DNA from 3 places in the Mesorhizobium sp. M7A.F.Ca.CA.001.04.2.1 genome. Region 1 is predicted to be linked to each of the others. Evidence: riboswitches for the same ligand, from Rfam matches in the RefSeq annotation. Region 1 holds a riboswitch; each other region holds the start of a gene.
The links. A riboswitch is a leader RNA that binds a small molecule or an ion and turns the genes downstream of it on or off. The one in region 1 is predicted to bind thiamine pyrophosphate.

Region 1 (10,118 bases):
CGACCACTCCGGCTCCGCCGGTTACCGACGAGGGCAAAGTGACGGATTTCCTGCTTTTCAACGGCATGGAGGTGGCTGTCATTCCCGACCACCGCGCCGGTCGTCACCCATATGGTCTGGTGCAGGATCGGCAGCGCGGATGAGCTGCCGGGGATATCTGCATGTCTTCGAGCATCTGATGCTCAAGGCGCCTCGTGACGAGCACGGCTCCGTCGCCTGGAGAGATTGAACCCAAAGGGAGATTCAGATGTCTGAAGCGAATCAGGAAAAGTTGGACGCATTCTTGGGGAAAATGGTCGGCGATCTCGGTGCGATCGCAACGGGCGCGGGAGTCCTGCTGGGGGACAGACTCGGCCTGTTCAAGGCATTGCGCGAAGGCGGCAAGATGACGGCCGCCGAACTTTCGACACGCACCGGCACCCAGGAACGCCTCGTAAGGGAATGGCTTTCCGGGCAGGCGGCGGCGGGTTACGTCGACTACGATGAAGCGAGCGACAAATTCTATCTCAACGCCGAGCAAGAGCTGGTGTTCGCTGATGAAGACAGCCCGGCCTTCATGGCAGGCGCATTCGAGTTCCTGTCCGCGCTGTGGCTCGATGAAGAAAAGGTGAGGCAGGCATTCCAGTCCGGCAAGGGCGTCGGGTGGCACGATCATAGCGCGTGTCTGTTTCGCGGTACGGAACGGTTCTTCCGTCCAGGCTACAATGCCAATCTGATCGACTCCTGGCTGCCGGCCTTGGAGGGCGTCGTCGAGAAGCTCGAACGCGGCGTGGACGTCGCGGATGTTGGATGCGGTCATGGTGCATCGACCGTGCTCATGGCACAGGCCTTCCCCAATTCGCGCTTCGTCGGCTTCGACTATCATGCCCCTTCGATTGAGCGCGCCCGCAAGGCGGCCGAGGTAGCCGGCGTCGGCGTTAACACGCGGTTCGACGTGGCGGCCGCCAAGAGCTATCCCGGAACCTATGACCTCGTCACATTCTTCGATTGCCTTCACGACATGGGCGACCCGACGGGCGCCGCCACCCATGTCCACGGATCGCTCAAGCCGGACGGCACGTGGATGATCGTCGAGCCGTTCGCGCATGATCATCTGGCGGCGAACCTCAATCCCGTCGGCCGCGTTTACTATGCCGCTTCCACTTTTGTGTGCACGCCCGCATCCGTGTCGCAGGAAGTCGGGCTCGCGCTTGGAGCCCAGGCCGGTGAGGCGAGGCTGCGCAAGGTTGTGACCGGCGGCGGCTTCAAGCGATTGCGTCGCGCCGCGGAGACACCGTTCAACATGGTGCTGGAGGCCCGCCCTTAGCGTGGCCGTCGCCAGAAATTGCAGCTCATCGCATTTGATGAAGATCACCGCCAAAAATCCGGACGCATCGGGCACATTTTCAAGGCGCCTGGGTTCACGCAGAGGTCGCTGCCGAGTTGTGTGCCAAGAGTCCCATACGTTGCGGCTCAGAAAGGACCCGACGCACGGCTACGAACATGCCCATAGCGATGGCCGCTATAATCACATATGCCCACCATGGCGCGTTCACAAAGCTGGTAAGCCACGTCGCACCGAACGCGCTTACGACAAAAACGAGAGCCTCGATAAAAAGACTGAGCCTGTACACATTGAGTCGTCTCATCCTCATACCACCCATCCAAGGACTGAGCTTGTTGCGCTACTGCGACAGCAGCCTAACATATTGGAGAGCGCTCACTATTTCTATGCTGAACAGTCTCGCCTGAGTATATGTTTTAGCTAGTCGCTAATTATGGAATTCTGCCAGTCTGCATTTCCCCCTGATCTGATGTAGAGCAGCTTCCAAGTGGGAATTAGTCCCCCATCGACCGGATCGGGCGACACGAACATGCGCTGAAGGCTTGGCGGAACGGCTACTGGGACCATGATGCTACTCGAATGCAAGATAGTGTCAGAACGTCCCGGGAAGGCTGCAGGCAGGGGATGTCAGGTCAATCAGCCTATAGATATGATACCGCCCATTCGCTGAGACTTCACGATGGGCATAGGAGGTGGGAATTCGTGCCTTGAGATGGACGCGGCTGTCGGAGCAGGCGAGCACGGCAGCAGCGATGGCCTGAACCTTCGGGCCGCTGACAAAAACGTTCACCACCGCACGCGAGCCGAACCCGTCGAGATACGTCTCGAAAGCATCGAGGTGGGCCATCAGCCCGAAAGCCTGGATGTCGCGAACTTCGCCATCTTCGAGCCGGTGGGTTTCACGTACCTTGGCCACCTGTTGATCGAGCAAAGCATCGATATGCGCATTCTTCTCGCTTCTTGGGACGAGGAGCGAGATCCGTTCCGGACTGACGATATCGATCAATCCGTAGAATACGTCTGCATCTCCTCCGATCCCCACGAGCAGGACTTTCTCTTCGCCCATTCCTCCGCTGCCTTGAAGATGAGGGACGGTGACGTATCGGTCCAAGCCGCTGGAAAAATCCTCTTTGCCGATCGCGTTCCCGTAGATACCTTCGGCGTACCCGAATTCGAGAGACTGAATCGACATTTTCTTGAATGCCACCGCAATCAGCCATTGGATGTAGATTCGCGGCATCGTCGAGCACTCGACGAAAACCTTCCGCAGGCTTCCTTCGTATGAGCCACATGAAGCGGCCATCTGAGTGAGCAGGTGATCGAGGAGATTGATGTTCTTCTGATACTCGATGGAAGGCTCGAGGGTGATCACAGTCACTTCGACGCCCCATCGGGTACCCATAGCGATGAGCTTTCGCCGGTTTTCTTCGACGGCTGGGACGTTCGCTTCCTTCAGAGCAAAGTCCAGAACCACGATCTTGCCGACCTTCAGGTCAAGATGGTTTTCGAACGCGGCGAAACGCGTTTCCCATCCAAGCGCGACGATCGCGATATCTGCCTTCATCGTTTCGCAGGTACCTGCATCTCTCGCCTTCTCGGTGACGGCCAGATGGCCGAAGACTCGATACTCGACAGTTGAAGCGGTCATTCGAGATCGCTCTCGAAAAGCGAGTGCTGGAATTCGGTCTTGAGTGCGGGCCGCGCGACGAGCTCCTTAAACACCGAGTCGGCCCAGTCTTCTGGGAGCCGATGCCTGGTAAAAAGCAGGTCGACCATCCGCGCCGCAGGGATTGTGTTGATTTCGTACGGGCCGCGATAGGAGAACCCGAAGTAAGGTGCAAATCGCCGATGCAATCTGATCATCATCTCCTTCGATGCGGGGTCGGCGCGGTCCACCTCAAAGTTGCCGGCGGCGGAGACCTCCCGGATAAACCCATCCCTTTCCGCCCGACGCAGGACCTCGTCCAGTTTTCCGCTGGGTTGCTCCAGTCGGTTCACCAGCGAGCGCATTTCCTTTAGATCGACCCTGAAAATGCCTCTCTCTGTCGTTCCTAGAGCATTTTCTTCGGCAAACTCTGTCTGGAGGCGAGCGGTCAGGTAACCCAACGCCCGCACCATGCGCACGCTCTCTTCTTCGTACGGATGTGAAAGCGCCTGAAGTCCATCAAGCTTCCGTTGAGAGGCGGCGTTCACAGCCTGTCTCTGCTGTTCGAGATGAATCTGTAAATCCGAGTTGATGAATTCCACCAGTTTTCGTGGATCACTGGAACTCGGAACACTGCGGCGGAAGATCTCTCCCATTATATCAAGGAAATCGCGTATACAGACGTCGCTCAATGATGTGATGATCTGGTGCCCTACGTACGGGTAGTCATGGAGACGCAGCATCTGGCACGCTTTCAGAAAAGCCCATCCCTGTTTCCGGGCGATCGACCTCTTCAGATTTGAAGCATCCGCCTTGCTCATGGGCCGGCGCTTGATTTCCGGGTTCATGAGCGCGAGCGCCAGCCCTTCGGCATAAGGGCGCGCTTTTCGATCAAGAAGGAATTGCTGCTGATCCGCCGTCCTCAAATTCACGGAGAGGAATTCACGTGCTGCATCAGCAAGTGCCACAAGCTCTTCTCTGCCCTCGGAATGACCCGATATGATAACCCGCTCGATGATGTCATTGACGGAAAGCCGCCCCAGCCGGTTTTTGAGCGAAAACGCGCTGAGCGCATCGTTGCGCTCGAGATCACTCCGCAGATGGTCAGGAAGCGCATAGTACAGCCGAAGCGACGACACGTTCTCGCACAGCGTGGCGAACTCCCTCGGATCGACTGAATCAAGATTCTCGACGTCCCGGTCAGCATTCGAGAGCGACTGGCCGGGTATGATCGTCCGGATCGTGTCGTAGAGACCGCCGATGTAGGCGAGGACCCATTTCACGTTGCCCCGCGTCTTCCTCACCAAGGTGTTCAGGAACTGCTGTTGGAGCGGTGTCAGTGCTTCACAGTCGTCAATCAGGATCTTGAAGAAAGGCGCCCTGTCACCGGCGAAAGATGGGCCATTTAAAAGTGGAGTGATCGCGGTCGCGACCTTGTTAATGATCGCGCCAGGGTCTGTCGCTCTGAAGCCGGTCGCTACGGCATCGGCGGCAAAGAAGAACGCGTTGAAGCATTCGTCGACGTACCGGGTTATCCTACCCCGCAGCTCATCGATGCTGAAGAAGTCGAGACGGGCAGGTTGGGGTATGAAGTGCAGCACTTCGCGATGCAGTGCCAGGGCGACGTCCCTATCTTCGGAGGCCCGGTATTTCAAGTGGCCGTCGCGTCTGAGCTGGCCGATGCTCTCGAGCAGGCGTTCGACTATCTTCAGCTCCAGATAGTGAGAGAAGATTACGAATTGCCGCGGGATCACGGCGGCCGTGTCGAAGCGTATCCGCTCCGGAATGAGGTTCAGAACCGCGTTGTCGATTAGGGGCGAGAATGTCTCATTGAGCTGGAAGAAGACGCCATACCAGCCGAGCTTGCCGACTTGGTCCGCGAGACTTTTGTCTTCGAGGATATGGACTGTGGAAAGCGAGCGAAGAATGCTGGTCTTGCCACTGCCTCTCGTCCCTGCGACGAAGACCGGCTTGGCGGCGGCAGAAATCAAGGCCGACTTCTGACTGAACCACAGTATCGGGCGGCTTTCGTACTCGATCCTGTTCGGGCCGAACGGATTCTGCATCGCTATTCGTCCCTTACCTTAATGCGCCAGGCCGAGTTTGCCTTCGTGAGGCCGTCTATCTCGACGGCGCGCGCCGCTTGGAGCATCAGAAGAGAGTCTTCCAGATCTAGCCCGAGCTCGGCGGAGCCGGCAATCTCAGTGATCTCGTCCCAGAAGAGTAACCCATTCCCGCGCCTGGTGGCATGGTCGCGGAGTCGGCGCAGCAGGTCAAACGTGTCGTTGTTAAGAAAGGCCTTGCCGTTGGACATGGTCGAGATAAAGCAATGTTCGCCTTCCATGACCGTCCCGTCGGCGACATTGGTGCGGTAGGGTATAAGTCGGATGCCGACGAGCTCTCCCTGATCGGTCGTGAAGAAGACGAGCTCATTGAAACCTGATTGTATCTCTGGTGCTGAGATGCAGATCAATTTGCCGTCCGGAAACCTTGGATCGTTGACGATCTCGACCGGATCAGCATGTATGTGTCCATGCAGGTATACGATAGGCTTGTTACCCTGCAGCAGCTGAGTTCTGACAAATCCGCTGTTGAGCATCTCCGCGTATGGCGTAATGCGCGGAGTCTTTTGTGGCAGCAGATTGTGATGGCCGATCATGATGCCGTAACGCATGTCGGGCTGCTGGAGCAATTCCTGTAGGCCTGCAAGCATCTCACGCGAGATGTATGGCGTGTCCATCTGACCGTAATACTCGTCGTCGGACGCCTCCTTGTCTGGATCGCTGGGAGGTGTCGCGGGCGAATGTCCCGAGATGTCCGGCGAGCCGAGATCTACAGGTTCTGTAGAAGGACTGAGTGCCTCGAGACGATCACGAAGGAACGCGGGAAGGTTCTGAAGCTCCCAACTGCCTATTGCTGTGTTGACGAGGATGAAGTTTGCGCCTGCGGATCCTGTCGGAAGTCTGAAGTGCACGGGTTGGTCCACGGGAACGGTCTGCCAACCCAAGCGGGCGGCTAAACTCGCCATTTCGCTGAATTTCTCAGTCGGTCCAAGTTCGCGCGCGTCATCACGGTTCACATCGTGATTTCCCGGTACGAATATCAACGGAAGCGCCTTTGAACTGCGTCCCTGTGCGCGGCAGAGCAACGTGAAATGCTGGAATGCCGAAGCAATGAAGGTCTTGTCGCCACGGCTCGTGAAATCCCCCATGAAGGCGATCGAATCCAAGGGCTTCGAAGTCGTCAGCCGCCGAAGTTTCGTCAAGACGGCACGCAGCGAAGACGCGCGTAGCTTCTGCGTTATTTTCGGAGCGAACTTGCTATCCTTGGCATCGATGTTGCTAGAGGAAGGATGCCAGTCCGGATAGTGAATATCGCCTACTTGAAGGATTCGCACCCGCCGCATAACTCGCCCCCCTGCCGAGAGCCATAGACTAATCCGTTCGCTTTTGCCAAGCGCGAACGATCATCCGCAGTGTCCTTAACGAGGTAGCCTGCACTTTTCGAGAATTGCCACGGCGGCTATTTTTGGGGTGTGAAGCACACGAGACCCGCGACGTGAGACCCAGTTGCTCAATGCCCAGTTGCTCAATGAGCTTTCTTACGAATAAGGGAGAATTTCCGCGGCCGGACTATCTCTGAGCGAGCGTGCATGACTGCCAACGGAAGGTCTTGCACGCACCCTTGCGATCTTGAGCAATGGTCGCCATGACTTTCTTCTTGTAGGCTTTTGAGTGGCCCAGCCTGCGATCACCAGACCCCACCGATTCTAAAGAGCGTGGCAGATGGGATAGTCGAGGTTGCCCGTGCACAATCACGCTCAGGGCTTGCGCCGCCCAGAGGACACGCTGAAAAGGCAGATTGGGGCGCAAGCACGCCATTCACGAGAGGTTCGACATGAAGACCATGCAAGAAAAAGACATTCCGGCATTCGTACAAGCAGTTGTGGACGCCGGCTGCAACATTTGCGCGATTGGCAACTTGGGATACGTCTTTGGCGATGCTGATTTCACGCCAGCGCAACGGAGGGCCGTCGAGCCACAGCTGCGTAGGATTGCTGAAATCTACGGCGAACGCGATCATCTCATAAACGAGATAGCTGTATATCTGCGGTCGATCGGACGCCATGTCGAGGTTGAGCCGAAGACAGGTATTTCCCGATGGCCCAGATCGCGAGAAGCCGTCTTCCAACCTCTGAATCCTAAAGGAGGTGACCCCCAAGGCCGTTCGTCACCTTCGACCAGAATAACCACATCCGTGACCGCCTGAGCTACTTGGTCGATACGCTCACATGGCCAATACAGTTTCTCCATCCTTCACGAAGCGAATGAGGCTTTGGCCACGGTCTACGGGGCGTGACTTGTCCCCGATGCATGCGCGAGCTCTCCGCCCGGCTGGCCGCCGGCCGTCGCCACCGGCCGAAGGCGCCCGAATGCGCTTGACAAGATAGCGTCAGCCCGTTCAACCTGAGGCATTCACCAGGGGAGTCCCGGTAAGGGGCTGAGATACTGCTGGCTTTCGCGGCGCAGTGACCCGTTGAACCTGATCCAGTTCATACTGGCGTAGGGACGGTGCAAGCGCTTTGCGGGAGTTTACGCCCGAGGTCCTGCTGTAGCAGGTCTACAGAAGCGTCTTTTCATCCTTCCGGCACAGAACTGGGTCTCCAATGCATGAGCAAAGGAGCCTCACGATGAATGCCCTCACTCCAGCCGTGTCGACGGGACCGCTGCCCGCCTCACGGAAAATCCACAAGTCCGGCGTCCTCTATCCGCACATCAAAGTGCCGATGCGAGAAATCTCCGTCCATCCGACGGCGGGTGAACCGCCCGTCACCGTCTATGATCCGTCCGGCCCCTATACGGACCCGACTGTCGAAACCAGCATCGAAAAAGGCCTTGCCCGGCTTCGCCACGAATGGGTCACGGCGCGTGGCGATGTCGAAGCCTATGACGGCCGCCACGTCCGGCCGGAAGACAATGGATTCGCCACCGGCGAGCGCCTGACACCGGAATTTGCGATACGCAATCGGCCGCTCAAGGCCAAGCAGGGCAAGGCGGTGACCCAGCTTGCCTATGCGCGCGCCGGCATCATCACGCCAGAAATGGAGTTCGTAGCCATCCGCGAGAATCTCGGCCGCGAGGTGATGCGCGGCAAGCTGCAACGCGACGGCGAAGCCTTCGGCGCGGCGATCCCAGATTTCGTCACACCCGAATTCGTGCGCGACGAGGTGGCGCGCGGACGCGCAATCATTCCCGCCAACATCAATCATCCCGAGAGCGAGCCGATGATCATCGGTCGCAATTTTCTGGTCAAGATCAACGCCAACATCGGCAACTCGGCTGTCACATCATCGATGGCCGAAGAGGTCGAAAAAATGGTCTGGGCGATCCGCTGGGGCGCGGACACGGTGATGGACCTGTCGACCGGCCGCAACATCCACAACATCCGCGACTGGATCGTGCGCAATGCGCCGGTGCCGATCGGTACGGTGCCGCTCTATCAGGCGCTGGAAAAGGTCAACGGCATCGCCGAGGACCTGAACTGGGAGGTCTACCGCGACACGCTGATCGAGCAGGCCGAGCAAGGCGTCGACTATTTCACCATCCACGCCGGCGTGCGGCTGCACTACATACCGCTGACCGTCGACCGGGTCACGGGCATCGTCTCGCGCGGCGGCTCGATCATGGCCAAATGGTGCCTGCACCATCATCGGGAGAGCTTCCTCTACGAGCATTTCGAGGAGATCTGCGACATCGCCAGAGCCTATGACGTCTCCTTCTCGCTCGGCGACGGCCTTCGTCCCGGTTCAATCGCCGATGCGAACGACGCGGCGCAATTCGCCGAACTGGAAACACTTGGAGAACTCACCAAGATTGCCTGGGCAAAGGACTGCCAGGTGATGATCGAAGGCCCGGGCCATGTCCCCATGCACAAGATCAAGCAGAACATGGACAAGCAGCTCGCAGTGTGCGGTGAGGCGCCGTTCTACACGTTGGGGCCGCTGACGACCGACATCGCGCCCGGCTATGACCACATCACCTCAGGGATAGGTGCCGCCATGATAGGCTGGTTCGGCACCGCAATGCTTTGCTACGTCACGCCGAAAGAGCATCTCGGCCTTCCCGACCGCAACGACGTCAAGATTGGCGTGATCACCTACAAGATAGCCGCCCATGCAGCCGATCTGGCGAAGGGCCATCCGGCAGCGAAAACCAGGGATGATGCCCTTTCGCGCGCGCGCTTCGAGTTCCGCTGGGAGGACCAGTTCAACCTGTCGCTCGACCCCGAAACCGCACGGTCCTTCCACGACCAGACCTTGCCCAAGGAGGCGCACAAGCTGGCACATTTTTGTTCGATGTGCGGACCGAAATTCTGCTCGATGCGCATCTCCCATGACATCCGCGCGGAGGCGCAGAAAGAGGGCATGGCGGCTATGGCGGCGAAATATCGCGAAGGTGGCGATCTCTACATGCCAGCTGACGAGACCGGCGTACCGCTCATGCCAGAGGCGCCGGAACCGTCATGAGGGTTCTGGTCAAAGGGGCCGGCGTCGCCGGCCTCACCGCGGCGTTCGAGCTCGCCGTCCGCGGTGCCGCGGTGACCGTTGTGGAGACACGGCATGGCCTCGGCGGCAATGCGTCGTGGTTCGCCGGCGGCATGCTGGCGCCCTGGTGCGAGCGTGAGAGCGCCGAGCAGCCGGTGCTGGATCTCGGACGCGACGCCGCCGACTGGTGGGATGACGCGCTGCCCGGTCAGGTGACACGGGCCGGAACGCTGGTCCTGGCCGCGCCGCGTGATACTGGCGAGCTTGACCGGTTCGCCACTCGCACGTCGGGGCATCGGCGTGTCGATGACGACGAAATCGCGGTCCTGGAGCCCGACCTCGCCGGCCGGTTCCGGCGCGGATTGCTGTTTCCCGATGAGGCTCATCTCGACCCGCGCCAGGCAATCGCCGCACTTCATGAAAAGCTGGCGACCATGGGTGTCAAATTCCACTTCGGCTGCGACGCCCGGCCTATTTCGGGTTTCGCCCGTCGGATAGACTGCATGGGAATGGCAGCGGCCGATGACAGGCTGCGCGGTGTTCGCGGCGAAATGCTGATCCTGCGCACGCCTGATGTCTCGCTGTCGCGGCCGGTCCGTTTGCTT
Region 2 (8,319 bases), on a different contig from region 1:
GCTGACCGGTCTCGTCATCGCCCGTTGTCACAAGCAAGTTAATCATGTCGGTTATGCATAATGATTATTGTTAATTTTTGATTGAAGCACCGAAAATACATAAAGACTTGAGGGGATGAAGCGCTCATATATTGTTAAGCAAGAGGTAGACCACAGAAGACGGAAGCCATCTCCATCATCAAACGGGAATAGCTTTCATGAACAAGTTCACTGTTATTTTCGCCGCTGTTGCAGTTGCATCGTCCGTTGGAGCCGCCGAGGCGGGTTGTGGGTGCGGAGGTTCGGGCGGCTGGGGAGGCAATTCGGGCAGCCTGATCAATGTTTCGCCGTCCATCGACCTTGGCAAGATCACCGCGCTGAACGACGTGCTCAGCGGCAACAACATCCTGAGCGGCAATGTCCTTTCAGGCATTCTGAACGGCAACAAGACCAATATCGTCGGTGGCGTTCTGAGCGGGCTCGGCGTCAACCTGCTGGGCGGCAAAAGCTACAGTCTGGGCAAGCGCCACTAAGTTCGGCGCTGCATCTAACCATCGAAGACAACCCAAAATAGCCCGTTCCGGTGCGCCGGGCGGGCTATTTTTGCGTGTCGGGCCGATCAAGCGAGGATGTTGACCGCGCGTGCCGCGACCAGCGCGATGGTCAGCAGCGAGATCATGGCCTCGGCCATCATCAGCAGCTTGGCGCGCTGGGAAAGTGGCAAGGTGTCGGTGGGCGAAAACGCGGTCGCATTGGTGAAGGCGAGGAAGAAATAATCGACGAAGCCGGGCAGCCAATCTTGGAGTTCACGGTCGTTCAACGTCATCTGCGCGAACAGGAAATCGGCCTGCGCAAGCTTGACCAGACCGCAGGTCGGCGGCCCGCCGCGATCGGTGCTCCAGAACCACAAGGCAAAGACGATGACGTTGGTAACCCAGATGTTGAGTGCGTCGATCAGCAGGGTCGTGCCGCTGTTGCCGGCATGGCCCTCCAGCAAGGCATGCACCAGCAGGACCAGCGAACCGCAATTCATGATGCTGATGATGGCGGTCATGGTCAGGGCTGTTCTGCGGATCATGACCCGAAACTGGCCGATCGCATGCCACTCGTGGTCCTCGACCGCCTTCCGGGTGGCGGCCTGTGTCCAGGCGGTGGCCACCGACAAGGGCAGCAGCAGGGCGGCTTCCAGCGCGGGCGCCAGCCAGCGCGGCCCGAATGAGAGATTGTTGATGACCAGAAGCTGCAGGCAGATGATGACGAGAACGGCCGCACGGGCCATCCAGAAATCGAGCGCACGGTAGTGAATGACGGCATGGTGGTGGCGCATTTTTCAAATCCTGGATGCTTTTCTGAGGACGGGAGCCGGTCAGGCTTGGGCGACGCCTGCCGCGATCACGCCCAATGCGCCATGCCCCGGCATGTTCAGGGTGCCGCGGGATGGCGTGTTCCATTGTTGTCTTGCTGGCATGTGATGACGGGAGAGGCGGCATGGTGGCGCGAAACTCTGCCTCAATCTTGGTTTTGCCGTGGTCGCCCAAGTATACATTTTCGTAAGCTTCGAGTTCTGGGCTGTTCGAAAAACCGTCCGGCGTGATTTATCCACCGCATGACGCGAATCGACGGACCCATCAACGGTTGGCTGCCTGTCGGCAGTTCTGTTCCAGGCGACTGGCGGCAGTCGTCGATCTGGCCAGGGCTGACGCGCTATCCAGAAGCCGGCCTGGCGCTTTTATGCCTGACACAGATCCTGTGCTGGACCGTGGCGCCCGCGCTTGTCGACGTGTCACCGCCCAACGATGTCGTCGAAGGCTTCATGTGGGGCCGCGAATGGGTGCTGTTGACCTACAAGCATCCACAGCTTCCCGGCTGGCTGCTCGAGATCAGCCATCTTCTGACCGGATCGTTCCGCTGGCCGCAATATCTCGTGGCTCAGCTAACGATCTCGGCCACTTTCGTGCTAGTCTATCTGCTGGCCCGCGACATGCTCGGGCGAACCCGCGCGCTGGCCGCCGTGCTTCTGATGCCGTCGCTCTATTTCTTCGGCTGGCCGACCCCACAGTTCAATCATGACTACGCGCAGATGCCCTTCTGGGCCGCTATCTGCTGGCTGTTGTGGCGTGCGGGCCGTGGTGGTGGGCCGGGCTGGTGGCTGGCGCTCGGGCTGGTGTCGGGCGTCGGGCTCTATGCCAAGCTTTCCACCGGCTTATTATTGCTTTTCGGGGCGATCTGGCTGCTGTCGGACACACGCGCACGCAGTCGGCTCGCCACGCCCTGGCCATGGCTTGGGCTCGCGGTTTTCGGCGCTGTCGCCGCTCCACTGGCCGCCGAACTCTGCCGCGTCGATTTCCTGCCGCTGACCTATGCCGCCTGGCGCGATCAGTGGGTGGTGGCCCATCGCTCCCGCTTTTATTATATCGGCGTCCAGATGGCCGGGCTCTGCGGCTTTCTTCTGGTGCTGGCGATATCAGGGCTGCTGCGGCGCTCGCCCGCGCCGCAAAAGCCCGTCGGGCGCGGCACGCTGGTCTATCTCTTGTGGATGGGGGTTGGCCCGGCGATCCTCGTCATGGTGGCGTCCCTGTTCACCGGCGCCGGCGAGGCCTGGGGCGCGCCGATGTACAATCTTGCTGGCGTTGTGGCGCTCGCCTTGCTGGGCCATCGCCTCGGCGCCATCGAGATGCGAAAGCTGGCGATCTGCGCGCTCATCTCCATTGTCGGCATATCCGGTGCCTATGCGGGCATCCGCTGGACGAAATGCAATCTGCGTGGGCGCATGGACGCCGTCTGCTGGCCGGCGCAAAAGATCTCGGATGAGGCAGAGGCTGTCTGGCACGCTGCGACGCCCGATCGGCTCGACATCGTCGGCGGCCATGCCCTTATTGCGCCGCTGGCGGGCCTCAATGCCTATGACAAGCCGTCGATCTTCACCGAACTGAACATGCAGTACGCCCCCTGGATCACCAAGGAGCGGCTGCGCGAGCATGGCATATTGCTGGTCTGGCCCGGGCGCGATGTGCCATCTTATCTGCAGGCGTGGGTGGGCGACATCCCGGTCAAAATCGTTCTTTTCGACTGGTCGCTCAAGGCACCGCCGGTGGCGATCAGCTTCGCCGCCATTCCGCCTGGCGCGCGGCAGTTGCCGGGTGCTATCGACGGCCTCGCCCGACCGAGCAACTGAAGCAGATCCGCCGGTCCGCTGGACGAAGCAGGTGACAATGCCCATCTATGTCCAGACAAACTTGCCTTTGAGGAGACGTGATATGGCGACTTCGACCGAACGCGCAGTCCTTGCCGGTGGCTGCTTCTGGGGTATGCAGGATTTGATACGGCGCTATCCCGGCGTCATCTCCACCCGTGTCGGCTACAGCGGCGGCGACGTGCCCAACGCCACCTACCGCAACCACGGCACCCATGCCGAAGCCATCGAGATCAATTTCGATCCGGCCATCATAAGCTATCGCACGCTGCTGGAACGCTTTTTCCAGATCCACGATCCGACGACCCGCAACCGCCAGGGCAACGATGTCGGGACGAGTTATCGCTCGGCGATCTATTACACCAGCGACGAACAGAAGCGCATCGCCGAGGACACGATCGCCGATGTCGATGCCTCGGGCCTGTGGCCGGGCAAGGTCGTCACCGAAGTCGCACCCGTTGGCCCCTTCTGGGAAGCCGAGCCCGAGCATCAGGACTATCTGGAGAAATATCCCAACGGATACACCTGCCACTTCGTCAGGCCAGGCTGGAAGCTGCCGGTTCGTGAGAAGGCTGTTTCGTAGGGCTCACAGCTTCCGGTCCTGCCATGCATTGCCGCTCGATGGAGTCGTCGAGCGGCATCATCGCATCCCAAACACCTTCAGTCAGCGCGCCTTGTCGCGTCGGTGAAGCCATCGAGCTCTTCACCAATATCCGAAAGTGCCCTTCGAACGATTGTCTCGACCGTGTCTTGCCGATCGGGATCGAGTAAACGAAGACCTCGTTGGATTGCATCGCGCCAGCTGGCACCGCGATTCCAAGCTTCGGAGAACACCACGGCGAGATCATCTTGCCGGCGGGCAGTTGCCATCGCCTCGACCAGCAAGCTTGCCTGAAGAACATCTTTTTCCCGTTTTGCCGCGCCGTTTGCATTCGCTTGGCGAAGAGAGGCGACAATCAGTTTGTGGACGGCATATCGCTCGGGTGAGGGGACCAGTACCGGGACTCCGGATCGATGCAACAAGACGGTTCTTACGGGTTCGCGGATCAGAAAATCCAGGAACCGCAAGGGTTGTGCCGATGCGCCGCCCAGCGACGGCATCGCGCTCGCGTGGTCGGCGTAGTCGTCGCTACCCCGATTTGGGGTCAGGAATTCGACCTTGTAGCGGGAAGCGTTTTCGAACTGGGTCGTGCGATTGGCATCCGTTCGGTGCGGAATTTCGCGAAACGACGGATCGATATCGCGCAGCACATTCATGATCGGTGGCAGACTGTCGCCCACTTCGACGGAGACCGAGTGAAATTGGGCAAAGTCGGCATCGCCTGTCTGTAGCGCTACCCCCGGCAGCCTTACGCCCAGATATCCGGCGTAGGTCTGGAATGCGACCGTGCCGACAAGTACGCCCCGCAAGCGGAAAAACCCGGCCTTGCCAAGAGCTTCGACGATATCGCCGGTAAATTTTTCCGGCTCCATCAACCCGGCCTCGCGAACAAGCGTCGATACGAGCTTACGACGGCTTTTCAGATCGCTCTTGATTTCCCTGAAGGCGGCGACGCGTTTTGCGATCTCGGGATCGTCGGCCGGACCGACATATCGTCTTGTCGTCTTCGGTCTGGTCTCCTCGAAATACCAGTAGTCGCGGCCTTTTACCGGAACCCGTACGAAATTGCCTGCCGTCGAGAAGTCAGTTTGGAACGAGGCATCCAGGCTTCGTTGCACGAGTTCAGCGAACAGAGTGCGATAAGCAATATCGATCGATTTCATGGCGGCGTCCGACCAGGGTCTTTGCGTTATAAGAAATTTGCAGTTCTCTTATAACTGCGCGCTTCTGCTCCTGGTTTCAAGTGGTTATAAGAAAATTGCGAAAACCTTATAATCGCCCGACCTGTTATCAGAAGCAGCGCCATACACCGCCAGCGGTGCGCGCCTGCGTCGATTTCCTGCGGCATGCGCATACCGGCCGTCAGACGCTGTCCGGCGATTAACGATGCGCCGAAAACCCGCGGAGCATTCGCTCCGCGGGTTTTCGCTCCAATTGGCGACAACTTACTTGCCGCAATGGTTGTCGTTGACTGTCGGCGAAGCCGTGCCCGGCGAGGTGCCGTTGGCATCTGGCTGTGCGCCCTGCGGACCGGCCGGGCAGTTTTCATCCGCGTTGGAATTCATGCCATCGGGCATGCCGGTCGTGCTGTTGGTTATGCCCGGGTCCACAGTGTCCGGCTCGACCGTATTGGGTGAAGCCGGCGTGTTCGGCTCAACCGTCACCGATTTGCCGCTGCCGCCTCCGTTTGCACCGTTATCGTCAGCACTTTGCGCCATGGCTGATGTCGCCAGGCCAATGGTGAGAGCCGAAGCTGCGAGGATTTTCATTGTCTCCATTTCTGTGAACTCGTCGCTCATTCTTACGAAGGTGATCGCATCGCGACTATGGGGACAACCGGTCGCGGCAGTGAAGGTTCCCGACAAAATTCCGCTCAGGCGCACCACGACTGGCGCAATCCTTTTGGCGCAGTGTGCTGAAAAACGGCTTTCCCTTCAACCCGAATGATGCTTTAAGGCGCACATCCACAGGGGTGCTCCGTACGGTCGGGGCTGAGACGGGGGCGGCAAGCCCACAGACCCTAGAAGCTGATCTGGGTAATACCAGCGGAGCGAGGCGGGCGGTGTTTTCAGGCGCACAGATTTCCCTATATCCCATGACCGACGATTTCGTCGGTGTCATCCTTGGCGGGCTTGGCGCGCTCGATCCCTGGCGCGACAAGCTCAGGATCGAGACCGACGACATCTCGACCTTGCTGGTCGGGCCGCCCGAAGTGCTGTTTCCTGCCATGCGCGACCTCTTCGTGGCGGCGGCACGCAGCGGCAAACATTGCGTGTTGTCCGCCACCATCTCGCGCGGCTGCCCTGGCGAGCCGGACGATCCGATCTGCCGCTCCGATGCACTTGGTGGGCCGGTCGGGCCACTCGGCCCGCGCAGGGATGCGGCCATCGCGGCGGTGCGCAATGCTGCTGTCACCGGCCAGCCGGCGGCCGCGCAGTTCTCGCTCTATGTGATGGGCACCGACGACCACATGGACGAGATTTACGGCTGCATCGACTTTCTCAAGCAGTCCGGCGTCTATGAGCGTTCCAAGCATTTCTGCACGAAATTGCGCGGTGATGCCGGTGCGATCTTTTCGGCGCTGGACGAGGCCTTCTGTCGCTTCGGACCAGGCGCCGGCCACGTAACTCTCGACGTCACGGTCTCGGCCAACAGCCCGTCGGCTGTCTGAAGCTGCCGCCGCTTCCGCGCGGCCGTCAAAGGTTATCTCCCGTGGTCTCATCGTCAGTCGCTTCGCGCCGGATCGCGAGCCTTCTTGCCAAGGCAGTGCCGGCCATGGTCTCGGTCGGGTTGCTCCTGCTGGCGTGGGAGCTTTATGCCACCTATTCCGGCATCAAGCCGACGATATTGCCGGCGCCGTCGCGCGTCCTCGAGCAAGCGATGCTCAATCGCGAGGCGTTGGCCAACAACGCCGTTCCGACCATCCGCGCCACGCTACTCGGCTTTGCCTGTTCGCTCAGCGCCGCTTTTGCGCTGTCGATGCTGGTCGACTTCTTCCAGCCGCTGCGCCGCGCGTTGGTTCCCGTCTTCATCGTCAGCCAGACCTTGCCGCTGGTGGCGATCGCGCCGCTGGTGGTGCTGTGGTTCGGCTTCGGACTGGCGCCCAAGATCATGCTGGTGGCGCTGGTCACCTTCTTTCCGATGCTGGTCGCACTGGTCGAGGGCTATGAGTCGACCGAGGCCGAGATCGGCCAAATGCTGCGCGCCATGGGAGCAGGGCGCCGGCGCATCTTCGTGCTGGCGCGGCTGCCTTCAGCACTGCCTTACTTCTTTGCTGGCCTCAGGATCTCCATCACTTATGCCGTGGTCGGCGCCATCTTCGCCGAATATGCCGGTGCCGCGAAGGGGCTGGGCATATACATGCTCAACGCCAAGAACAATTTCCGCCCCGATTTGGTGCTGGCCGCCGTCGGTGTCAGCGCCGCGCTGACACTTGTCCTGTTCGGGTTGACTGTGCTGCTGCAGCGCCTGGCCATGCCCTGGGAGCGAGCCGACAAGGCAATCGCAGGGAAGGGGCCGCGGCGATGAACCGGCTCGAGCTGCGGCATGTGCGCAAGGCGTTCGGCGGGCTCGACGTGCTGGCCGATATTTCGCTCAGCGTCGGCGCCGGTGAATTCGTCTCGATCCTTGGACCTTCGGGCGCCGGAAAATCGACGCTGTTCCAGCTTCTGACCGGCGCCGAGCATGGCGAGGGCGAGATGTTCTTCGACGGCGAGCCGCTCGATGACCACGGCAAGCGCTTTGCCTTCATGCCGCAGCGTGATGCGCTGATGCCTTGGCGGCGCATCCTCGACAACGCGACGCTTGGACTCGAAGTGCAAGGCATCAGGCGCAAGGCGGCGCGGGCGCGCGTCGCGCCGCTGTTTGCCGAGTTCGGGCTTGCCGGCTTCGAGCGACATTTCCCCGGGCAGCTCTCGGGCGGCATGCGCCAGCGCGCGGCCCTGCTGCGCACCGTGGTGCAGCAGCGCGACATGCTGCTGCTCGACGAGCCGTTCGGCGCGCTCGATGCACTGACCCGCACCGCCATGCAGCGCTGGCTCGAACAGATGTGGCGGCATCACCGCTGGACGGCGCTGCTGATCACCCATGACGTGCGCGAAGCCGTGTTCCTGTCCGACCGCGTCTATGTGCTGTCGGCGCGCCCGGCCCGCATCGTGCGTGAAATCAAGGTGCCGCTGCCGCGCCCGCGCAGCCTTGGCGGCCAAGCCGCACGGCAGGCAAGCGCGCTCGAGGCCGAAATCCTCGACATCATCCTCAACCCCAACCCATCCAAAAGGACACGACCATGACTGACTTGACGCGCCGGCAGGCCTTGCTGCTCACGCTTGCCACAGGCCTTCCGCTCGTTGCCGGATCGGGGCGAGCCCAAGCACAATCGGCACAAAAGGTCACCGTTGCCCTCGACTGGACGGTCAACACCAACCACATCGGACTGTTCGTCGCCCGCGACAAGGGCTTCTATCGCGAGGCCGGGCTCGAGGTCGACATCCTGCCTTACAGCGATACCGGTGCGGGCACGCTGGTTGCAAATCGCGTCGCCGATTTC
Region 3 (10,118 bases), on a different contig from region 1:
GTCTCCATGTCGAGATCGTTGGTCGGCTCATCCAACACCAGAAGGTTTGCCGGCCGCGCCAGTACGCGCGCCAGCAAGAGCCGCGCCCGCTCGCCGCCGGATAGTTCGCGCACCGGGGTGCGCGCCTGCTCCGGCTTGAACAGGAAATCCTTCATGTAGGAGACGACGTGGCGCTGCTCGCCATTGATGACGAGGTTCTCGCCGCGCCCATCGGTGAGGTACTGCGCCAGCGTCTCCTGCGGGTCGACCGCCTCGCGCTTCTGGTCGAGCGTGGCGATCTCCAGATTGGTGCCGAGCCGCACCGAACCGGCGTCCGGCTTCATCTCGCCGGTCAACATCTTCAAGAGCGTGGTCTTGCCAGCGCCGTTCGGCCCGACCAGGCCAACGCGATCGCCGCGCTGGATGCGGGTCGAAAACCCCTTGACCACGGTGAGATCGCCAAAGCTCTTTTCGATATTTTTGGCCTCGATCACCAGCTTGCCGGACTCGTTGGCGTCGCTCGCCACCATGGTCGCCGACCCTTCGGCGCCGCGATGGCCGCGAAAACGCTGGCGCATGGTCTGCAATTCGCCGAGACGGCGCATGTTGCGCTTGCGCCGCGCCGTCACGCCGTAGCGCAGCCAATGCTCCTCACGCACGATCTGGCGGCCGAGCTTGTGCTGCTCGCGCTCTTCCTCTTCTAGCACCAGGTCGCGCCATTCCTCGAAATGGCCGAAGCCCTTGTCTAGCCTGCGGGTCTGGCCGCGATCGAGCCAGACGGTGGCGCGCGACACGCGCTCGAGGAAGCGGCGGTCGTGCGAGATGACGATCAGTGCCGAGGAGGTGCGGATGAGTTCTTCTTCCAGCCATTCGATGACCGAGAGGTCGAGATGGTTGGTCGGCTCATCGAGCAGCAGGATATCGGGCTCGGGCGCCATGACGCGGGCAAGGGCGGCGCGCCTCGCCTCGCCGCCCGACAGGTCGTTCGGACGTTCCTCGCCCGACAGTCCAAGATGCTCCATCAGATAGCTGGCGCGGTACGGATCGTCGGCTGGGCCTAGTCCGGCCTCGACATAGGCGCGGACAGTGGCAAAACCCTCCATGTCGGGCATCTGCGGCAGATAGCGGACGGTCGCCGAAGGCTGGCGGAACACCTCGCCATCCTGCGGCTCGATCAGGCCGGCGGCGATCTTCAGCAGCGTCGACTTGCCGGACCCGTTGCGGCCGACCAGTGCGATCTTGTCGCCGGCCGAGGCGGTCAAGGCGGCGCCATCGAGCAGCGGCGTGCCGCCGAAAGTCAGTTTTATCCCGTCGAGGTTGAGAAGGGGCGGGGCCATGTCAGCTTTCAGGTAAGGGATAGGGATGAGCGAGCAGCATCGCGCGGCCATGGCCGAGCGCGATTTCGAGGCGGCCCCCGGTCTTGTCGGACTTGACCTCGTTGGAAATGGTCAGCGACGAACCGAAGGCCACCTTGACGTGAGCGAGCGGCCATTTGGCGCCGGTGACGGTCAGGCCGTCGAGCTCGGAAAAGCCGAGCACCGAAAACAGCGTGCCGTCGGCATAGTCGAAGCCGGCCGTTCCGCGCAGCAGGGGGATGCCTTCCTGGGCGCCGCTGGTCAAAAGCACATCGGTCCCTGCTTCGGCCAGGCGCAAGGCAAGCGCCAGATGCAGAAAAGCGTGGTCGGCGCGCTTGCCGCCAAAGGCGCCGGCAAGCACCAGGCGGGTCGCGCCGCGCTCCAGTGCGGCGGCGATGGCCAGTTCGCCATCGGTCTGGTCTTTTTCGGCCGGGAAGGTCCGGCGCGGCACGGAAGCGAGATCGTCCGGCAGGTTCGCCGGCACGGAATCGAAATCACCCACCCACAGCTCCGGCACGAGACCCAGCAACCGCGCATGACCGATGCCGGCGTCGGCGGCGATGACGCGGGAGCCTTTGACCTGACGGTCGAGCCGTGGCGTACGGATGAGATCGCCGCCAAGCAGGATGGTGAATGTGCTCATATCGTGTGGCCCTTATCAGCCCGGCACGGGAAACGGAAGGCGGCAAACTCCCGCTTGCATGGCGGATCGGCCCGGCCTATGTGTCGAAACGCTCTAACGGGGTGCCGGACGCGATCTTCGCGGACCGGCTGAGAGGCAGTCTCGCCAACCCGCTGAACCTGATCCGGTTTGTACCGGCGGAGGGATTAGACGTTTCGGACAGTCCGACGCCTCAATTCCTTTCAATTCGAACGAAGGAGGCGCCGATGCGCACGCTTTTATACGCTCTTGTTTCAGCAACGGTCGTGGCCTTGTCCGGGCCCGCCTTGGCCAAGGACAAGCTCACCGTCTACACCTATGAGAGTTTCACCGCCGACTGGGGGCCGGGTCCCGTGGTGAAGAAGGAGTTCGAGGCCGAATGCGGCTGCGACGTCGACTTCGTCTCGGTCGCCGATGGCGTCGCGCTGCTCAACCGCGTCAGATTGGAAGGCGCATCGACCAAGGCCGATATCGTGCTTGGCCTGGATACCAATCTCACCGCCGATGCCAAGGCGTCAGGCTTGTTCGCGCCGCATGGCGCGGTGACGGATGTCAATGTGCCGGGCGGCTGGAGCGACGACACTTTTGTCCCCTTCGACTACGGCTATTTCGCTGTCGTCTATGACACGCAGAAGATGAAGACGCCGCCGAAGAGCCTGAAGGAGCTGATCGAAGGCAGTGCCAACGACAAGATCGTCATCCAGGATCCGCGCACCTCGACGCCAGGCCTCGGCCTGCTTCTTTGGGTCAAGTCGGTCTATGGCGACAAGGCACCCGAGGCCTGGGCCAAGCTCAAGGCCAAGGTGCTGACCGTGACGCCGGGCTGGAGCGAGGCCTATGGGCTGTTCACCAAGGGCGAGGCGCCGATGGTGCTGTCCTACACGACGTCGCCAGCCTACCACATGGTCGCCGAGAACACGGAGCGCTACCAGGCGGCCTCCTTCGAGGAGGGCGAGTATCTGCAGATCGAGGTGGCGGGTATCACCACGACAGGAGCCAAGAATCCGCTGGCGGCCAAGTTCATGGCCTTCATGACCGGGCCGAAATTCCAGGATGCCATCCCCGAGACCAACTGGATGTTCCCGGCAGGCAAGACCGACAAGCCGCTCAATCCGGCCTTCGACAAACTGGTCAAGCCGACGAAGACCTTGCTGTTCAGCCCGCAAGAGGTCGCCGCCAACCGCAAGGCCTGGGTCGATGAATGGCTGGCGGTGATGAGCAAATAGGCAGCGCGATGGCGCCGGCGCATTCCACGGATTCCCGCGTCAGTGCCGGCATTGTAGCGCTCGCTGCAATCGCGCTGCTGATCGGCGGCGCGTTTGCCGGCCTGCTTTTCGAGGGCGCCCATGATTTCTCGGGCGCCTGGGCAGCCTTCGATCCCTATCTGCTTCGCGTCATTCGCTTCACGCTCTGGCAAGCGGTCCTGTCGACGCTGCTTTCGGTCATCCCGGGGCTGTTTGTGGCGCGCGCTCTGTCGCGGCATCCACGTTTCTTCGGCCGCGCCTTCATCCTGCAGATCTTCGCCGTGCCATTGGCGCTGCCGGCCATCGTTGCAGCGCTCGGCATCCTGGCGCTTTATGGCCGTGCCGGCTATTTCGCCGGCGTGCTTGCCGTTATCGGCGGCGGAAGCTGGCCGGGCATCTATGGCCTGTCCGGCATTCTCGTCGCCCATGTCTTCTTCAACCTGCCGCTGGCGACGCGGCTGTTCCTCGAGGCGCTGCAGACCATACCGGCCGACCAATGGCGGCTGGCGAGCCAACTCGGCATGGCGGCGCGGCCGGCGTTCCGGCTGATCGAATGGCCAACGCTGCGCGCCGCACTGCCCGGCGTCGCCGGGCTTGTGTTCATGCTCTGCATCACATCCTTCACGATCGTGCTGACGCTCGGCGGCGGGCCGGCCGCGACGACGCTTGAGGTCGGCATCTACCAGGCGCTGCGCTTCGATTTCGATCCCGCACGGGCCGTTGCACTGACGCTGCTGCAGATCGCCTTGACCTTTATCGTGGTGCTGGCACTGACGCGGCTAGGCGCCAATGTGGTCGGCGACACCAATTTGCCGGTCGCGCAACGCCGCTATCTCTCGGTCAATCGGAGCGAGACCTGGTTGAACGCGCTACTCATCGTCCTGGCGCTGCTGTTCGTCGTCGGGCCGATGGCGGCAACCGTGATGGCCGGATTGAGTGCCGATCTCGCCCGCTTGGCCGGCGAGGCCACTGTCCGGCAGGCAACGCTGACCAGCGCGGCGCTCGCCTTCCTGTCGGCGCTGCTTTCGGTGATGCTGTCGCTGGCGCTGACCATGGCGCGGCGGGCACTGGCGCTGAACCGCCGTGCCGGCGCAAAGACACTGCTCGAGCACGCGACCGATACAGGCGCCGGTTTTGTCCTGGTCGTGCCGCCGATCGTCGTCGGCGCCGGCTGGTTCCTGTTGTTGCGCCATGTCGGCGATGTCTTCGCCATCGCCCCGGTCATGGTCGTCACCGTCAACGCGGTGATGGCGATGCCGTTTGCGCTCCGCGCCGTGCGTCCCGCCTATGATGCGGCGAGCGAGCGTCACGAACGGCTCTGTGCACAGCTCGGCATTGCGGGCTGGAACCGGCTGATGCTGGTCGACTGGCCGTCGCTGCGGCGACCGCTCGCCACGGCCTTCGCTTTCGCCATGGCGCTGTCGCTCGGCGATCTCGGTGTCATTGCCTTGTTCGGCAGTGATTCCGTGCAGACATTGCCCTACCTTCTTCTGGCTCGGATGGGCAGCTACCGCACCGAGGATGCCGCCGGCCTCGCACTGCTGCTCGGCCTCGTCTGTCTCGCGTTGATCGTGGCGGCGCACTGGCTGGGAAGGGAGGAGGTCCGTGATGCGTGAAAAGGCGGCCAACGGGCTCGCGAAGGGCGCGCCGGTGCGGCTGGACAAAGTGTCGTTCAGCTATGGCAGCTATGGCGAGGCGCCGCTTGTTTTCGATGTCGAGTTTGCCGCGGCGACGATCACCGCCATCATGGGGCCGAGCGGTTCGGGCAAGTCGACGCTGCTCAATCTGGTCGCCGGCTTCGAGACCCCACGGTCGGGCCGCGTGCTGATCGGCGGTGTCGATGTCAGCGCCGAGCCGGCCTCGGCGCGGCCAGTGTCGATGGTGTTCCAGGAGAACAATCTCTTCGCGCATCTTTCCGTCGAGCAGAATGTCGGGCTCGGCCGTTCGCCATCCCTGCGGCTGACCGAGGCGGACCGCGCCGCGGTCGCCGAGGCGCTTGCGCGCACCGGTCTTGCGGGCAAGGAGAAACGCCTGCCGCGCGAGCTCTCGGGGGGCGAACGCCAGCGCGTCGCACTGACCCGCGTGCTGGTGCGCGACCGACCGGTGTTGCTGCTCGACGAGCCCTTCGCTTCGCTCGGACCGGCTTTGCGCGACGAGATGCTGGACCTGGTTGCCGCCGTTCATGCCGAACGCGCCATGACAGTGCTGTTCGTCACGCACCAGCCGGAGGATGCACGCCGCATCGGCGAGCATATGGTGTTTGTCGACAATGGGTTGGTCGCTGCGACCGGCAAGGCTGATGATTTCTTTGCCGGGGCTGGTCCGGAGGCGTTCCGGCGCTATATCGGCGCGGGTGCCGGATATTCCACATCACGCGATGTTGCCCGGAAGCGGACATAATTTACGGTCAAACCGGCTCCAGGCGATGTGGCGTTTGCTTGCCATGACCGGGGGAGTGTGGCTAGGTCCGCCCTACCGGTCCGGCACAGGCCGTGATTTGCCTGCAGTATCCGGCGCCCGCCCCTGGGACGGGCCGCGGATACTGCAGCAGTTTGAGATATGGCACGTGAGCATTCTGAAGATCGTCCCCGATTTTCAATGTCATGTGCCGGGACCCGAAAGGAAGCCGTTCTGGCGATCGGCGCTAACACATTGGGAATGAAACCGCTGGCGCGCTTTCTCGCGCTGGCCGGCTTTGCCGTGGCGTTGGCAAGCTGCCAGATGTTCACGCCGCCGGAAGTTCAGGAATCCGGCTTCCAGCCTTCCGACAAGCCGATCACGGTGGACAATGTCGGCGCCAACAACAAGCTCGCCGAATTGGCCAGGGCGCAGCATCCGCGCATCCTGGCGACCTATGGCGGCGAATATTCCGATCCCAAGCTCGAGCGCATGGTCGCCAAGGTGGTCGGTAGTTTGACGGTGGTGTCCGCCAACCCGACACAGACCTATCGCATCACCATTTTGAATTCGCCCAATGTCAATGCCTTCGCGCTGCCGGGCGGCTATCTCTACATCACGCGCGGCCTCCTGGCGCTGGCCAATGATTCGGCCGAGCTTGCCGCTGTCATCGCGCATGAGATGGGCCACGTCACCGCCAATCACGGCTTGCAGCGCCAGCAACTCGAGGCAGAGGAAGGCCTGGCGACCAAGGTGGTTTCCGATGTGCTCGGCGACAGCCCGACCGCCAAGGCGGCGTTGATCCGCGGCAAGCTGAGGCTCGCGCAATTCTCGCGCAACCAGGAGCTGGAAGCCGACGCCATCGGCATCAAGTCGATCGGCGAGGCCGGCTACGATCCTTTCGCCGCCGGCCGCTTCCTGCAATCAATGTCGGCCTACACGGATTTCCGCTCGATCAGCGGCGCCACCGACGCCAGCCTCGACTTCCTGGCCACGCACCCCAATACGCCGCAGCGCATCGATCTGGCGCAGCGCCATGCCCGCCAGTTCGGCGCGCCGGGCGTCGGCACGCGAGACCGCGATTCCTTCCTCGCCGGCATAGACGGCCTGCTCTATGGCGACACGCCGGAAGAAGGCTATGTGCGCGGCGAAACCTTCCTGCATCCGGGCCTTGGCGTTTCGTTCACGGTACCGGACGGCTTCATCATCGACAATTCGGCGGCAGCGGTGACGGCCACCGGCCCCGGCGACATAGCGATCCGTTTCGATGGCGTGTCGATCGACAAGAACCGGGCGCTGACGGACTATATCCGCAGCGGCTGGGTGGCTGGTCTCGTCGACAGCAGCGTCAGGCAGGAAACCATCAACGGCAACGAGGCAGCGACCGCGCATGCCGGCGCCGAAGGCTGGCAGTTCGACATTGCGGTGATCCGCGCCGGCGGCCAGGTCTATCGGCTGCTGACCGCGGCCCCTTCGGCCAGCACGTCGCTGGACACAATCGCCCGCTCGGTCAGCGGCTCGTTCCGGATCTTGAGTGCCGCCGAAAAGGCGGCGCTGAAGCCGCTGCGCATCCGCGTCGTCACTGTCCAGCCTGGGCAGACGATGGGTTCGCTTTCGGCGCAGATGGTCGGCGTCGACCGTAAGCTCGACCTGTTCCGCGTCCTCAACGCGCTGTCGCCTGGTGCCGCGGTTTCGGCCGGCGACAAGGTCAAGATCGTCACGGACAAGTAGGCACCTCCGGACGCCTGCCGCCGTTCAGGCGGCAGTCGCCATGAACTCCGGATTCTGCTTCACCAACGCGACCTTCAGCTTTTCCATGGCGCGGGCCTCGATCTGGCGGACGCGTTCCTTGGAGATGCCGAGGGTTTCGCCGAGCGCTTCCAGCGTCGCGCCCTCGTCGTTAAGCCGGCGTTCCTCGATGATCCTCAACTCCCGTGCGTTGAGCGCGCGAAGCGCCTCCCTCAGCCAGAGCGAGCGGCGCGCGACATCGATCTTGTCGCCGACGATCTCGTCGGGCAGCGGATCGTCCGAGACCAGGAATTCCATGCGCTCGGTCGAACCCGCATCGTCGGCAACCGGCATGTTGAGTGAGGAGTCGGGAGCCGACAGCCGCGAATCCATCATCGCCACGTCGGCTTCGGAGACGCCGAGTGCTTCCGATACTTCGCGATAGAGCGTTGCGTTTGACAGTGGCTCGGCGCCATTCGCCAGCCGCGCGCGCAGGCGTCGCAGGTTGAAGAACAGCGCCTTCTGCGCCGAGCTGGTGCCGCCACGCACGATCGACCAGTTGCGCAGGATGTAGTCCTGCATCGAGGCCCGGATCCACCATGTCGCATAGGTCGAGAACCGCACCTCGCGCTCCGGCTCGAAGCGGGCAGCGGCCTCGAGCAGTCCGACATGACCCTCCTGGACCAGGTCGCCGAGCGGCAGGCCGTAATGGCGGAATTTGGAGGCCATGGAAATGACCAGCCGCATATGCGCGACGGTGATGCTGTGCAGCGCGTTCTGGTCGTTGTCCTCTTTCCAGAGCAATGCAAGCCGATGCTCTTCGTCACGCTCGAGGTAGGGAGCCTTCATCGCCGCGCGGACCATGATCCGTCCTGCCGTGTCTTCCATCATGAGGCGCTCCCTGGGTGGTGCGGATGACTTTGCAAACTTGGCTGGCGCCTGGGTTGAAATGGCGGCGTCGTGCCCTAGAACAGCCAGAACTGCCATGCGCGGGAAAGGTTCCGCGACCGTGGCTGCGGGTATGTGTTGCCCGACGGGCTCCGGGGATGATCCGCGACAGTTCTGGTGCCGGCTGGAAAGCGCCAGTTTGAGTATCCGATTTCAGAAACTGGTTGTTTTTGGAATTCTGTTCCTTATTTTTTCGGCTTGCATCTGTCAGTTTCCATCGCTCACAATATGCCGGTCGGCCGGCCAAGGACGGGATCACAGAAAAATGAAATGGCTCAAGTCGCTCATCATCGCCGGAACGCTGCAGGCCTTGGCTGTCACCGCAGGCCATGCCGGCGCCAATCTCGACCAGATCAAGCAGGCCGGGGTCATCAAGGTCGGCACGGAAGGCACTTATGCGCCATTCACCTATCATGACACTTCGGGCGCACTGGTCGGCTTCGACGTCGAAATCGCCAAGGCGATCGCCGACAAGCTCGGCGTCAAGGTCGAATTCCTCGAAGGCAAGTGGGACGGGCTGATCGCCGGCCTCGACGCCAATCGCTATGACGCCGTCATCAACGAGGTCGGCATCACCGATGCCCGCAAGGCCAAGTACGACTTCTCCGATCCTTACATCGCCTCCAAGGCGGTGCTGATCGTGCGCGGCGACAACACAGACATCAAGACCTTTGCCGATCTCAAGGGCAAGAAGTCGGCGCAGTCGCTGACCTCGAATTTCGGCAAGCTGGCCGAAACGAACGGCGCCGAGCTGGTCGGCACCGATGGCTTCGACCAATCGATCCAGCTGCTTCTGACAGGCCGTGCCGACGCCACGATCAATGACAGCCTGTCGTTCCTCGACTTCAAGAAGCACAAGCCCGACGCCAATGTGAAGATCGCCGCGCAAGAGGAAAACGCCGACTATTCCGGCGTCATCGTGCGCAAGGGCGATCCGGAGCTGGTCGCGGCGATCAACAAGGCGCTGGCCGACATCAAGGCCGACGGCACCTATAAGAAAATCTCCGACACCTATTTCGGCCAGGACGTTTCGAAGTAATCTATGAGGCGGGCCGCTCCGCGGCCCACAGGACATATCGAGCGGCGAGTCGTCTTTGACGGTCCGCCGCTTTTGTCGTGATATGTCGCGCCTCGACGAAAGCCTCGACTTATTTGGAGGGTCTTACGTGCCGCACTGGCTGCAACTGATGCTGGAGTCGCTGCCTTCGCTGTTGTGGGCGGCGCTGATCTTCACCGTGCCGCTGACGCTGTTGTCCTTCGTCCTTGGACTGACCGTTGGGTTGGGTGCGGCGCTTGCCCGGCTGTTTGGTCCGAAACCGCTGGTCGCGCTGGTGCGCTTCTATGTCTGGATCTTCCGCGGCACGCCGCTGCTGGTGCAGCTGTTCCTTATCTTCTACGGCCTGCCGTCGGTCGGTATCCTGCTCGACGCCTTCACGGCGGCGTTGATCGGCTTCACGCTCAACATCGGCGCCTACACGTCGGAAATCATCCGCGCGGCCATAGGGTCGGTGCCGAAGGGCCAGTGGGAAGCGGCCTATTCGATCGGCATGACCTGGAGCCAGGCGATGCGGCGCACCATCCTGCCGCAAGCCGGCCGGGTCGCGGTGCCGCCGCTTTCCAACACCTTCATCTCATTGGTCAAGGATACGTCGCTGGCCGCCGCCATCACCGTGCCGGAGATGTTCCAGGCGGCGCAGCGCATCGTCGCCACCACCTATGAGCCGCTGATCCTCTATGTCGAGGCGGCGATCCTCTATCTGGCGCTGAGTTCGGTGCTGTCGGCCTTGCAGACGCGGCTGGAGACCC

Region 2: another riboswitch for thiamine pyrophosphate. It lies ahead of EN955_RS32030 (YkoF family thiamine/hydroxymethylpyrimidine-binding protein); the one in region 1 lies ahead of thiC (phosphomethylpyrimidine synthase ThiC).
Region 3: another riboswitch for thiamine pyrophosphate. It lies ahead of thiB (thiamine ABC transporter substrate binding subunit); the one in region 1 lies ahead of thiC (phosphomethylpyrimidine synthase ThiC).

What each region holds. Positions count from the first base shown of each region.
Region 1 is NZ_RZQT01000008.1:78,763-88,880, reverse strand. It holds partial or broken gene EN955_RS04805 (insulinase family protein) at 1-190, shown strand, start outside; gene EN955_RS04800 (class I SAM-dependent methyltransferase) at 248-1,306, shown strand; gene EN955_RS04795 (hypothetical protein) at 1,917-2,972, opposite strand; gene EN955_RS04790 (hypothetical protein) at 2,969-5,035, opposite strand; gene EN955_RS04785 (metallophosphoesterase) at 5,038-6,375, opposite strand; gene EN955_RS35260 (hypothetical protein) at 6,867-7,238, shown strand; TPP riboswitch at 7,440-7,556, shown strand; gene thiC (phosphomethylpyrimidine synthase ThiC) at 7,660-9,495, shown strand; gene thiO (glycine oxidase ThiO) at 9,492-10,118, shown strand, end outside.
Region 2 is NZ_RZQT01000188.1:169-8,487, forward strand. It holds partial or broken gene EN955_RS35185 (hypothetical protein) at 1-46, opposite strand, end outside; gene EN955_RS32000 (hypothetical protein) at 198-512, shown strand; gene EN955_RS32005 (hypothetical protein) at 599-1,306, opposite strand; gene EN955_RS32010 (glycosyltransferase family 39 protein) at 1,586-3,154, shown strand; gene msrA (peptide-methionine (S)-S-oxide reductase MsrA) at 3,237-3,755, shown strand; gene EN955_RS32020 (GSU2403 family nucleotidyltransferase fold protein) at 3,833-4,936, opposite strand; gene EN955_RS32025 (hypothetical protein) at 5,219-5,551, opposite strand; TPP riboswitch at 5,732-5,845, shown strand; gene EN955_RS32030 (YkoF family thiamine/hydroxymethylpyrimidine-binding protein) at 5,836-6,444, shown strand; gene EN955_RS32035 (ABC transporter permease) at 6,549-7,301, shown strand; gene EN955_RS32040 (ABC transporter ATP-binding protein) at 7,298-8,062, shown strand; gene EN955_RS32045 (ABC transporter substrate-binding protein) at 8,059-8,319, shown strand, end outside.
Region 3 is NZ_RZQT01000055.1:22,515-32,632, forward strand. It holds gene EN955_RS18560 (ABC-F family ATP-binding cassette domain-containing protein) at 1-1,316, opposite strand, end outside; gene EN955_RS18565 (thiamine diphosphokinase) at 1,318-1,977, opposite strand; TPP riboswitch at 2,065-2,179, shown strand; gene thiB (thiamine ABC transporter substrate binding subunit) at 2,223-3,221, shown strand; gene thiP (thiamine/thiamine pyrophosphate ABC transporter permease) at 3,230-4,855, shown strand; gene thiQ (thiamine ABC transporter ATP-binding protein) at 4,848-5,639, shown strand; gene EN955_RS18585 (M48 family metalloprotease) at 5,898-7,367, shown strand; gene EN955_RS18590 (RNA polymerase factor sigma-32) at 7,392-8,255, opposite strand; gene EN955_RS18595 (amino acid ABC transporter substrate-binding protein) at 8,578-9,351, shown strand; gene EN955_RS18600 (amino acid ABC transporter permease) at 9,479-10,118, shown strand, end outside.